One region of the Serratia sp. PL7 genome, then DNA from elsewhere that is predicted to be linked to it. Evidence: riboswitches for the same ligand, from Rfam matches in the RefSeq annotation. Region 1 holds a riboswitch; the other holds the start of a gene.
The links. A riboswitch is a leader RNA that binds a small molecule or an ion and turns the genes downstream of it on or off. The one in region 1 is predicted to bind cobalamin.
Positions count from the first base shown of each region.

Region 2: linked by a shared signal. The riboswitch ahead of btuB (TonB-dependent vitamin B12 receptor BtuB) and the one ahead of btuB (TonB-dependent vitamin B12 receptor BtuB) in region 1 are both predicted to bind cobalamin.

Region 1 covers NZ_CAMFLB010000020.1:166,421-171,421, reverse strand. Annotated here, with positions in the region: gene murI (glutamate racemase) at 31-894, opposite strand; gene btuB (TonB-dependent vitamin B12 receptor BtuB) at 839-2,719, opposite strand; cobalamin riboswitch at 2,793-3,008, opposite strand; gene trmA (tRNA (uridine(54)-C5)-methyltransferase TrmA) at 3,130-4,230, shown strand; gene N6G83_RS41835 (YijD family membrane protein) at 4,339-4,701, opposite strand; gene fabR (HTH-type transcriptional repressor FabR) at 4,715-5,001, opposite strand, start outside.
Region 2 covers NZ_CAMFLB010000027.1:251-5,251, reverse strand. Annotated here, with positions in the region: gene fabR (HTH-type transcriptional repressor FabR) at 1-576, shown strand, start outside; gene N6G83_RS45505 (YijD family membrane protein) at 592-963, shown strand; gene trmA (tRNA (uridine(54)-C5)-methyltransferase TrmA) at 998-2,101, opposite strand; cobalamin riboswitch at 2,224-2,437, shown strand; gene btuB (TonB-dependent vitamin B12 receptor BtuB) at 2,506-4,383, shown strand; gene murI (glutamate racemase) at 4,328-5,001, shown strand, end outside.

The DNA.
Region 1 (5,001 bases):
CTGACCGTCGAATGTTTAAGCAAAACTCCATTAAAGCGGCAGTTTTTTCAACGATTTAAAGCCATAACCCTGCAAAACGGGCAATAAAGCATCGGTGTCTTCATTCAGTGCCATGCAATACGCCAGATTTTCTTCCTGAGTTGAGACCAGATTTTCCTGATTAGAGATAAGCCATGCGGCTCTGCGGGCAATTGCCGCACCGGAATCCACCAACCGCGTTCCTTCAGGCAGGACTTGCATCAACTCTTCAGATAATAGAGGGAAGTGAGTACAGCCCAACACTACCGTGTCCGGAGGCTCGCGCATGTTCAGCCACGGCTGCAAGATTTTCTTCAGCGTTGCCAGCGGTACAGGTTCACCATGCAGTTTGGCTTCTGCCAGTTCTACCAGCTCAGAAGAGCCTAACAGCTCAATTTTGCAATCTGTCGCAAAACGCTCGATCAGTTCATGAGTATAAGAACGCTGAACCGTACCGCGCGTGGCCAGCAAACCGACGATACCGTTGGCGGTCAGTTTGGCAGCAGGCTTGATCGCAGGCACCACCCCCACTACCGGGAAAGCAAAACGTTCACGCAGTGCGGGTAAGGAAACGGTACTGGCGGTATTACAGGCGATGATGACGATCGCCAGAGGATGGCGCTGCTGAACCGCACTGACAATTTCCAGCACGCGCTCAACGATAAACTCTTCGGATTTCTCGCCGTAGGGGAATGCTACGTTATCGAAGGCATAGATATAGTGGAGATCCGGCAGCAGTTGCCGAACCTCCTGAAACACTGACAACCCGCCGACGCCGGAATCAAAAACCAGCGCCGTCGGGCGAGGAGCCGCAGTGGCGTTAGAAGGTATAGCTGCCAGTGAGGTAGTACTCTCTTCCTGGGGTAGCGTAGCCATAAGCCGTCTCATAATCTTTATCAAACAGGTTGGCAATTCTACCACGAACTGTCAGCTGAGAGGTTATTGGATATGAGGCGCTCACGTCGACCGTGCTGTAACTCGGCAATACGCGCTGCTCAGGGTTATAAGTAGAAGAGATATTGTCGTAGCGCTTGCCGTAGTATTGATACGAGATATCCATGTCCAGGTTGAACATCGTCCAATCCAACTGATATTTGGCCTGACGTTTCGAACGGCGCGCCAACACCTCATCGGTCTGGTCATTACGCGGATCGATATATTGCAGCGTCAACCTGTGGGTGAACATCCAGGTATCAAAGCTACCCGTCCATTCAACGCCTTTAATCGTTGCCCTATCCACATTGTAATACTGGCCCTGATAGGTCACCGGGTCAGAATCATAGTTGATCAGGTTCTGAATTTTGTAATGGTAAGCAGACAGACGCCAATCCAACGGCCCGGTCAAACCTTCCAACCCCATTTCCCACTGTTTGGACTCTTCCGGCTTGAGGTTGCTGTTGGAATCAATGCCAAAGCGTTTTGAGCCATATTGCTGGCCCAGCGATGGCGTCAGGAAACCCGTACCGTAAGACAAGGTGGCTCGATAGCCATCAACAAACTCCCAACCCGCCGCGGTCTGCCAAGTGCCGTGCCAACCAAAGTCACCTGCCTTGTCTTCACGCCCAGAGGCTTCCAGCGTCACGCTGCCAAACTGCTGTTGACCGCTCAGGTACAGTCCCGTGTTGTCTCTTTTATAGGTATCGGCAAAGGAATTGTCGGAAGAGGTCAGGCGCTGTTGCTGGAAATCGGCACCGGCAGTGACGCTACCGTGCTCGAAAGCATAGGTGTTGCCCCATTGCAGGTTACGCTGATCCATATCATCAAGTGTGGTACTGATGCCATAACGGCCGTTCTGGCTGCTGTAGTTGTAATCCTTCTGTTTCTGATAGCTGCCCGTCAGTTGAGAAGAGAAAGCCCCAGACAGGAAACGCAGCCCCATATCATAGGTGTGGCTATACAGGCGGTCTTCATCATTACTGTACTTCGGGCTGTAAGGTACACTGCCGACATCGTAGTCCGAGTTATTGGTATAACCATAACCCCGCACGAAGCCTGAGAAATTCTGATTGAACTGCTGCTCCAACCCACCCCAGAAGCTTTTATTACGGAAACCGTCACGATCGCTGTCGACCGAATAAGGCGAGCCTGGCTGCACATTGAAGCCATTGGTCATCTGGTAACTGCCCGCAACGGTAGCAACCGTATTATCAAAACGCTGGCGCAAGGCACCATCGTACTGCTGGTATCCTTTAGAACCGATACCCGCCTGGACTTTACCGCCCTCTTTATCCGTCTGGGTAATGATGTTGATGACCCCACCGATAGCACCAGAACCGTAAATGGCGGAACGCGGCCCACGGATAAACTCCACACGCTGAACCAGCGCCAACGGAACCTGGTTAAAATCGACGCCGTTGCTGATCCCCAAACGGGCCATTGGCACGCCGTCGATCAGTACCAATACATGACGAGCTTCCGTGCCGCGTACCGAGAGAGATGACCCCTGCCCCATACCGCCGTACTGTGAAATATCGACACCGGGCAAACGACGCATCACATCATTGAGGCTTTTGGCCTGCCAACGGTCGATATCTTCGCGGGTCACCACATCGGCAGGCGCCAATACGGAAGAGACCGGTTGAGGGAAGCGATTGGCGGTAACCACCAGATCATCGCTACTTTTAGCCGTGGTGTTATCTTGCGCCCATCCAGAAAATGCCGTCACGGAGGAGACCACCGCCAGCAGTGTATTTTTTATCATTGTCATTATAAAAAGCATCCAAACTTCATTGGGGATGCCGCAGGGCCACGGCCGGTAGTTCGCGACGGCTATGGATATTGCGACGTACACCGGTAGGTTTTCGGGCTTGGGATTTGCCGGTTGCCTGTGGCAACCCGCACCGGGCGATGACTTCCCATCCTGCAGTGGACAGTGTCTGCGTTATTTAACGCTATCGCCGTGACTTCCCCATACCGCTGCGCGTCAGCTCCAGATTTGCACTGGATTCCCTTTTCACTCGCTGCTTGAGACCGGACGGCAATGCTACAATCAATGAAAATGGATGTCTAGATTGCCAACAGTGTTGCAAAATAGCACCACAACAAAACTGGACTTCACGGGCTGATTCCCTACAATCCCCCGCTGATCCAATTTGCCTGACGAGAGAAACCATGACGCCCGAGAATTTGCCCATTGAACGCTATGACGACCAACTGGCGGAGAAAACAGCCCGCCTGAAGACCATGATGTCACCGTTCACGGCGCCCGAGCCGGAAGTGTTTCGCTCGCCAGTCAGCCACTACCGGATGCGTGCGGAATTCCGCATCTGGCATGATGAGGACGATATGTACCACATCATGTTCGATCAGCAGACCAAGCAGCGTATCCGTGTCGATAGCTTCCCGGCGGCCAGTGAGCTGATTAACCGCCTGATGAGCGCCCTGATGGCGGCCCTCAAGCCCAATCCGGTGCTGCGCCACAAGCTGTTCCAGATCGATTATCTTTCTACACAGAGCGGTAAAATCATTGCCTCACTGCTGTATCACCGCAAGCTGGACGAACAATGGCAGCAAGATGCCACTGCGCTGCGTGACGCGTTACGCGCAGACGGCTTCGATGTGCAGCTGATTGGCCGCGCCTCGAAGATGAAAATCATGCTGGATCAAGATTACGTCGACGAAGTGCTGCCGGTCGCTGGCCGCGAAATGATTTATCGCCAGGTTGAAAACAGCTTCACCCAGCCCAACGCAGCCATGAACGTGCAAATGCTGGAATGGGCACTGGATGTGACCCAAGGTTCAAAAGGGGATCTGCTGGAGCTGTATTGCGGTAACGGCAACTTCTCGCTGGCCTTGGCCCGCAACTTCGAGCGGGTGTTAGCCACTGAAATTGCCAAGCCTTCGGTGGCGGCGGCGCAGTACAACATCGCAGCCAATAATATCGACAACGTGCAGATTATCCGTATGGCGGCGGAAGATTTCACCCAGGCAATGAACGGCGCTCGCGAGTTCAACCGGTTAAAAGGGATCGATCTGAGCAGCTATAACTGTGAGACGATTTTTGTGGATCCGCCGCGCAGCGGCCTGGATGAGGAAACGGTGAAGATGGTGCAGACCTATCCACGCATCCTTTACATCTCCTGTAACCCGGAGACCCTATGCGCCAATCTGGATACGCTGCAAGCCACGCACAAAATCACTCGCCTGGCTCTATTCGATCAGTTCCCATACACCCATCATATGGAATGTGGCGTATTACTCGAACGCCGCTGATCTAGACGGGCGCTGCGCCCTACATCACGAACGGGCTGCGGAATATCCGCACCACTGTAAAAACAAAAAAGGCACTCCACGGAGTGCCTTTCCTCGATGAAACCATTTTTAATGCTGAACAGTGGCGGTATTGCGTTTCCTCAATTGGAAACCAATCCAGAACACCAGCACCACGCAGACAATCGAGGGCAGGAAGTTCGAGCCGATCTGCGGATATTCCGCACGCACGATCGCACTATATCCCAGGATGCCCAACAGGAAACAGCCGGCCGCCAATTTTGGCATGCCATCCGGCATTGGCTGGTTCAGGTAACGCTGATGCAGGCAATATACCGCCAACACCAAAGCAATCAACGGGAAGGCTGAAAACGACACCACCGAGCTGAACAGCGCGGCAAAGGAACCGTTTACGGACAGGCCGGCAATCAACGCCAGCAGTAAAGTACCATTCTCACGGCTTAGTTTTTCCATGACTTTCACCTTGTTATACGTGGGATACAGATGCTTTTTCTTGTTCGCGGCGATACCAGTAATAGGCTCCTTTGGAGATCATCCGCAGTTGCAACACTAACCTTTCTTCAAGCTGCCGCCGTTGTTCAATATCAATATCCAGCGCTTCCGCACCGGCACTGAAGACAATCGTCACCATAGCTTCCGCCTGCGCCTCGGTAAAACTGCGCGGCATATGGTTTTCCAGCTCAAGGTAATCTGCCAGTTCGGCGATAAAATGTTGGATTTCCCGTGCTACCGCCGCACGAAATGCAGCCGAGG
Region 2 (5,001 bases), on a different contig from region 1:
TTCAGCCAGCTGAGCGCCGAACGCAGCTTCGCCAGTCTGAGCCTGCGGGAAGTTTCACGCGAGGCGGGCATCGCGCCCACGTCGTTTTATCGCCATTTCCGCGATGTGGACGAGTTGGGGCTGACCATGGTGGACGAAAGCGGTCTGATGCTGCGTCAGTTGATGCGCCAGGCGCGCCAACGCATCGCCAAGGGCGGCAGCGTGATCCGCACCTCGGTGTCCACCTTTATGGAGTTTATCGGCAACAACCCGAACGCCTTCCGCCTGCTGCTGCGCGAGCGCTCCGGCACGTCGGCGGCATTCCGTGCGGCGGTGGCGCGAGAGATCCAGCATTTCATCGCCGAACTGGCGGATTACCTCGAGTTGGAAAATCACATGCCGCGCAGCTTTACCGAAGCGCAGGCGGAAGCGATGGTCACCATCGTGTTCAGCGCCGGCGCGGAAGCGCTGGATATCGACGTCGAGCAGCGGCAGCAGCTGGAAGAACGGCTGGTGCTGCAGCTACGGATGATCTCCAAAGGGGCGTATTACTGGTATCGTCGCGAACAAGAAAAAGCTTCTGTGTCCCACGTATAAAAAAGGTAAAAAATGATGGAAAAACCAGGCCGTGAAAATGGCACCTTACTGCTGGCGTTAATTGCCGGCCTTTCGATCAACGGTTCCTTTGCTGCGCTGTTCAGCTCGGTGGTGCCGTTTTCGATCTTCCCGCTGATCGCGTTGGTGCTGGCGGTGTACTGCCTGCATCAGCGTTACCTGAACCGCGCCATGCCGGACGGCATGCCGAAGCTGGCGGCGGCCTGTTTCCTGCTGGGGCTGCTGCTGTACAGCGCCATCGTGCGCGCCGAATATCCGCAGATCGGCTCCAACTTCCTGCCGTCGGTGATCTGCGTGGCGCTGGTGCTGTGGATCGGGATGAAACTGAAGGCGCGCAAGGCGCCGGATGCGCCGACTCAAGAATCGTAATGAAACGGGGCGCCATCATGGCGCCCCTGTCGTATCAGCGATGCTTTTCCAGCAACACACCGCATTCCATGTGATGGGTATACGGGAACTGATCGAACAGCGCCAGGCGGCTGACCCGGTGGGTGGCCTGCAGCGTTTCCAGGTTGGCACACAGCGTTTCCGGATTGCATGAAATATACAGAATGCGCGGGTAAGCCTGCACCATCTTCACCGTTTCCTCGTCCAGCCCGCTGCGCGGCGGATCGACGAAAATCGTCTCGCAGTTGTAGCCGCTCAGATCGATGCCTTTCAACCGGTTGAATTCGCGTACTCCGTTCATCGCCTGAGTGAAGTCTTCTGCCGCCATGCGGATGATTTGCACGTTGTCGATATGGTTGGCGGCGATGTTGTACTGCGCCGCCGCCACCGACGGCTTGGCGATCTCGGTCGCCAGCACGCGCTCGAAATTGCGCGCCAGCGCCAGCGAGAAGTTGCCGTTGCCGCAGTACAGCTCCAGCAAATCGCCTTTGGAACCGGCGGTAACCGCCAACGCCCACTCCAGCATCTGCACGTTCATGGCCGCGTTGGGCTGCGTGAAGCTGTTTTCCACCTGACGATAGATCATGTCGCGGCCGGCGACCGGCAGCACTTCGTCAACATAATCCTGGTCGAGCATGATCTTGGTCTTCGACGCCCGGCCGATCAGCTGCAGGTCGAAACCCTGAGCGCGCAGCTCGTCGCGCAGCTGCTCGGCTCGCTGTTGCCAAACGTCATCCAGCTTGCGGTGATACAGCAGCGAAGCGATGATTTTGCCGCTTCGCGTCGACAGATAATCGATCTGGAACAGCTTGTGGCGCAGGATCGGCTCCGGTTTCAGCGCGGCGATCAGGGCGGTCATCAGGCGGTTGATCAGCTCGCTGGCCGCCGGGAACTGGTCGACGCGAATACGCTGCTTGGTCTGTTGATCGAACATGATGTGATACATGTCATCCGCGTCGTGCCAGATGCGGAATTCGGCGCGCATGCGGTAATGGTCGACTGGCGAGCGGAACACTTCCGGCTCGGGCGCCGCGAACGGTGACATCAACATCTTCAGGCGGGCGACTTTCTCCGCCAGTTGGTCATCGTAACGTTCAATAGGCAAATTCTCGGGCGTCATGTGTGTCTTCTCGTCAGGCAAATTTGATCAGCGGGGATTGTAGGGAATCAGCCCGTGAAGTCCAGTTTTGTCGCGTTTATTATTTGTAACATTAGTAGCAGTCTAGACATCTATTTTCATTGATCGTAGCATTGCCGTCCGGCCTCAAGCAGCGAGTGAAAAGGGAATCCGGTGTGAATCCGGAGCTGACGCGCAGCGGTAAGGGGAAGTCACGGCGATAGCGTTTCGACGCAGACACTGTCCACTGCAGGATGGGAAGTCATCGCCCGTTGCCGGTCGCGCCCCGCGGCCCGCAAATCCCAAGCCCGAAGACCTGCCGGTGTTACGTCGCAATGTCCGTGGCCGTCGCGAACTACCGGCCATGATCCTGCGGCATCCGCCAATTAAGTTTGGATGCTTTTCTCATGACAATTACAAAAAATATGCTGCTAGCGGTGGTCTCCTCCGTCACGGCTTTTTCTGGATGGGCGCAAGACAACACCACAGCCAAGAATGGCGATAACCTGGTGGTGACCGCCAACCGTTTCCCGCAGCCGGTTTCTTCTGTGCTGGCACCGACTTCCATCGTCACCCGTAACGATATCGATCGCTGGCAGGCCAAAAGCCTGACCGACGTGATGCGCCGTTTGCCGGGCGTGGACGTTGGCCAAAACGGTGGATTGGGACAGAAGAGCTCGCTGTTTATTCGCGGCACCAACTCCAGCCATGTGCTGGTGCTAATTGACGGCATTCGCCTTAATCAGGCGGGCGTCAGCGGTTCTTCCGATCTCAGCCAAATCCCGATTTCGCTGGTGCAGAAAGTCGAATACATTCGCGGCCCGCGCTCGGCGGTGTACGGCTCCGATGCCATCGGCGGCGTGGTCAACATTATTACCACCCGCGAAAAGAACGGCACGACGCTCTCAGCCGGCGTCGGCTCCAACGGCTATCAATCCTATGACGCGTCGACCCAACAACAACTGGGTGACAGCACCGTGGCGACGGTGGCGGGGAATTACACCTATACCAAAGGGTATGACGTGGTGGCTGAAGGTAATACCAGTATTCCTCAGCCCGATCGCGACGGCTTTATGAGCAAATTGCTCTACGGCGCATTGCAGCACCAATTTAACGAGCAAATCAGCGGTTTTGTGCGTGGTTATGGTTACGATAATCGTACAGGCTACGATGGATTCTATTCTTACGATAAAGACTTCAATATTACCGGTCTGCCCGATACCCGTAAGCTGTACAGCCAAACATGGGACACGGGGTTGCGCTATCAGGAAGGGATTTACGCCACGCAGCTAGTGGGGAGTTACAGCCACAGCAAAGACTACAATTATGATCCGCGCAAAGGCCAGTATGCGATCTCCTCCAGTTTGGATGATTCGGAACAGTACAATCTGCAGTGGGGCAACACGTTCAAGGTTGCCCAAGGCACCATTAGTGCGGGCGCAGATTGGCAGGATCAACAAATCAAACCGGGTACCGCGTCCGTCAGCAGCGAGAGAAGCCAGCGCAATACTGGCATCTATCTGACTGGGCAACAGTTGGTGGGACCGGTGACGCTGGAGGCTGCTGCGCGTGGCGACGACAACTCGGAGTTCGGTTGGCACGGCACCTGGCAAACCAGTGCAGCCTGGGAATTCATCGAGGGGTATCGTTTCATTGCCTCTTACGGTACCGCGTTCAAAGCGCCAAACATGAACCAGTTGTTTAGTACCACTTACGGCAACAATAATTTGAAACCGGAAGAAAGCAAGCAATGGGAAGGCGGTTTTGAAGGCTTGACCGGGCCTGTGACCTGGCGTATTTCCGGTTATCGCAATGACATTGATAATCTTATCGACAGCGATCCGGTGAGTTACCGCTATTATAATATCGGTAAGGCGACCATTAAAGGTGTAGAGGCCACGGCTTCTTTTGAAACCGGCCCGCTGACGCATCAGATTGGTTACGATTATGTCGACCCGCGCAATGCTAAAACCAACGAAGTGCTGCTGCGCCGCGCTAAACAGCAGGTGAAATACGAGCTGGATTGGCAACTGTACGACTTTGATTGGGCAGTGACCTATCAATACCTGGGTGAGCGCTACGACAAGGATTATGGCGTTTATCCTAGCCCGACGGTTAAACTCGGCGGCGTGAGCCTGTGGGATCTCGCAGTTTCGTATCCGGTCACATCTCATCTGACAGTTCGTGGTAGAATTGCCAACCTGTTTGATAAAGATTATGAGACGGCCTATGGCTACGCTACTCCAGGAAGAGAATACTACCTCACTGGAAGCTATACCTTCTAACAGCACCGCCACACCTCGCCCGACGGTGCTGGTTTTTGATTCCGGCGTCGGCGGGTTGTCGGTGTATCAGGAGGTTCGGCAGTTGCTGCCGGATCTCCACTATATATACGCTTTCGACAACGTGGCGTTCCCCTACGGCGAGAAGTCCGAAGAGTTTATCGTTGAGCGCGTGCTGGAAATTGTCGGCGCGGTACAGCAACGTCATCCTCTGGCGATTGTCGTCATTGCCTGCAACACCGCCAGCACCGTTTCCTTGCCGGCCTTGCGCGAGCGTTTCAGTTTCCCTGTCGTGGGCGTGGTGCCCGCCATCAAACCGGCGGCCCGTCTTACCGTTAATGGCATTGTCGGCCTGTTGGCGACCCGCGGTACCGTACAGCGCAGCTACACCCACGAACTGATTTCCCGTTTCGCCACCGACTGCAAGATTGAACTGCTGGGCTCTTCAGAGCTGGTGGAGCTGGCGGAGGCCAAGCTCCATGGCGAAGCCGTGCCGCTGCCGGTGCTGAAGAAGATCCTGCATCCGTGGCTGAGCATGCGCGAGCCGCCGGATACCGTCGTGCTGGGCTGCACCCATTTCCCTCTATTAGCTGAAGAGTTGATGCAGGTGTTGCCGGAAGG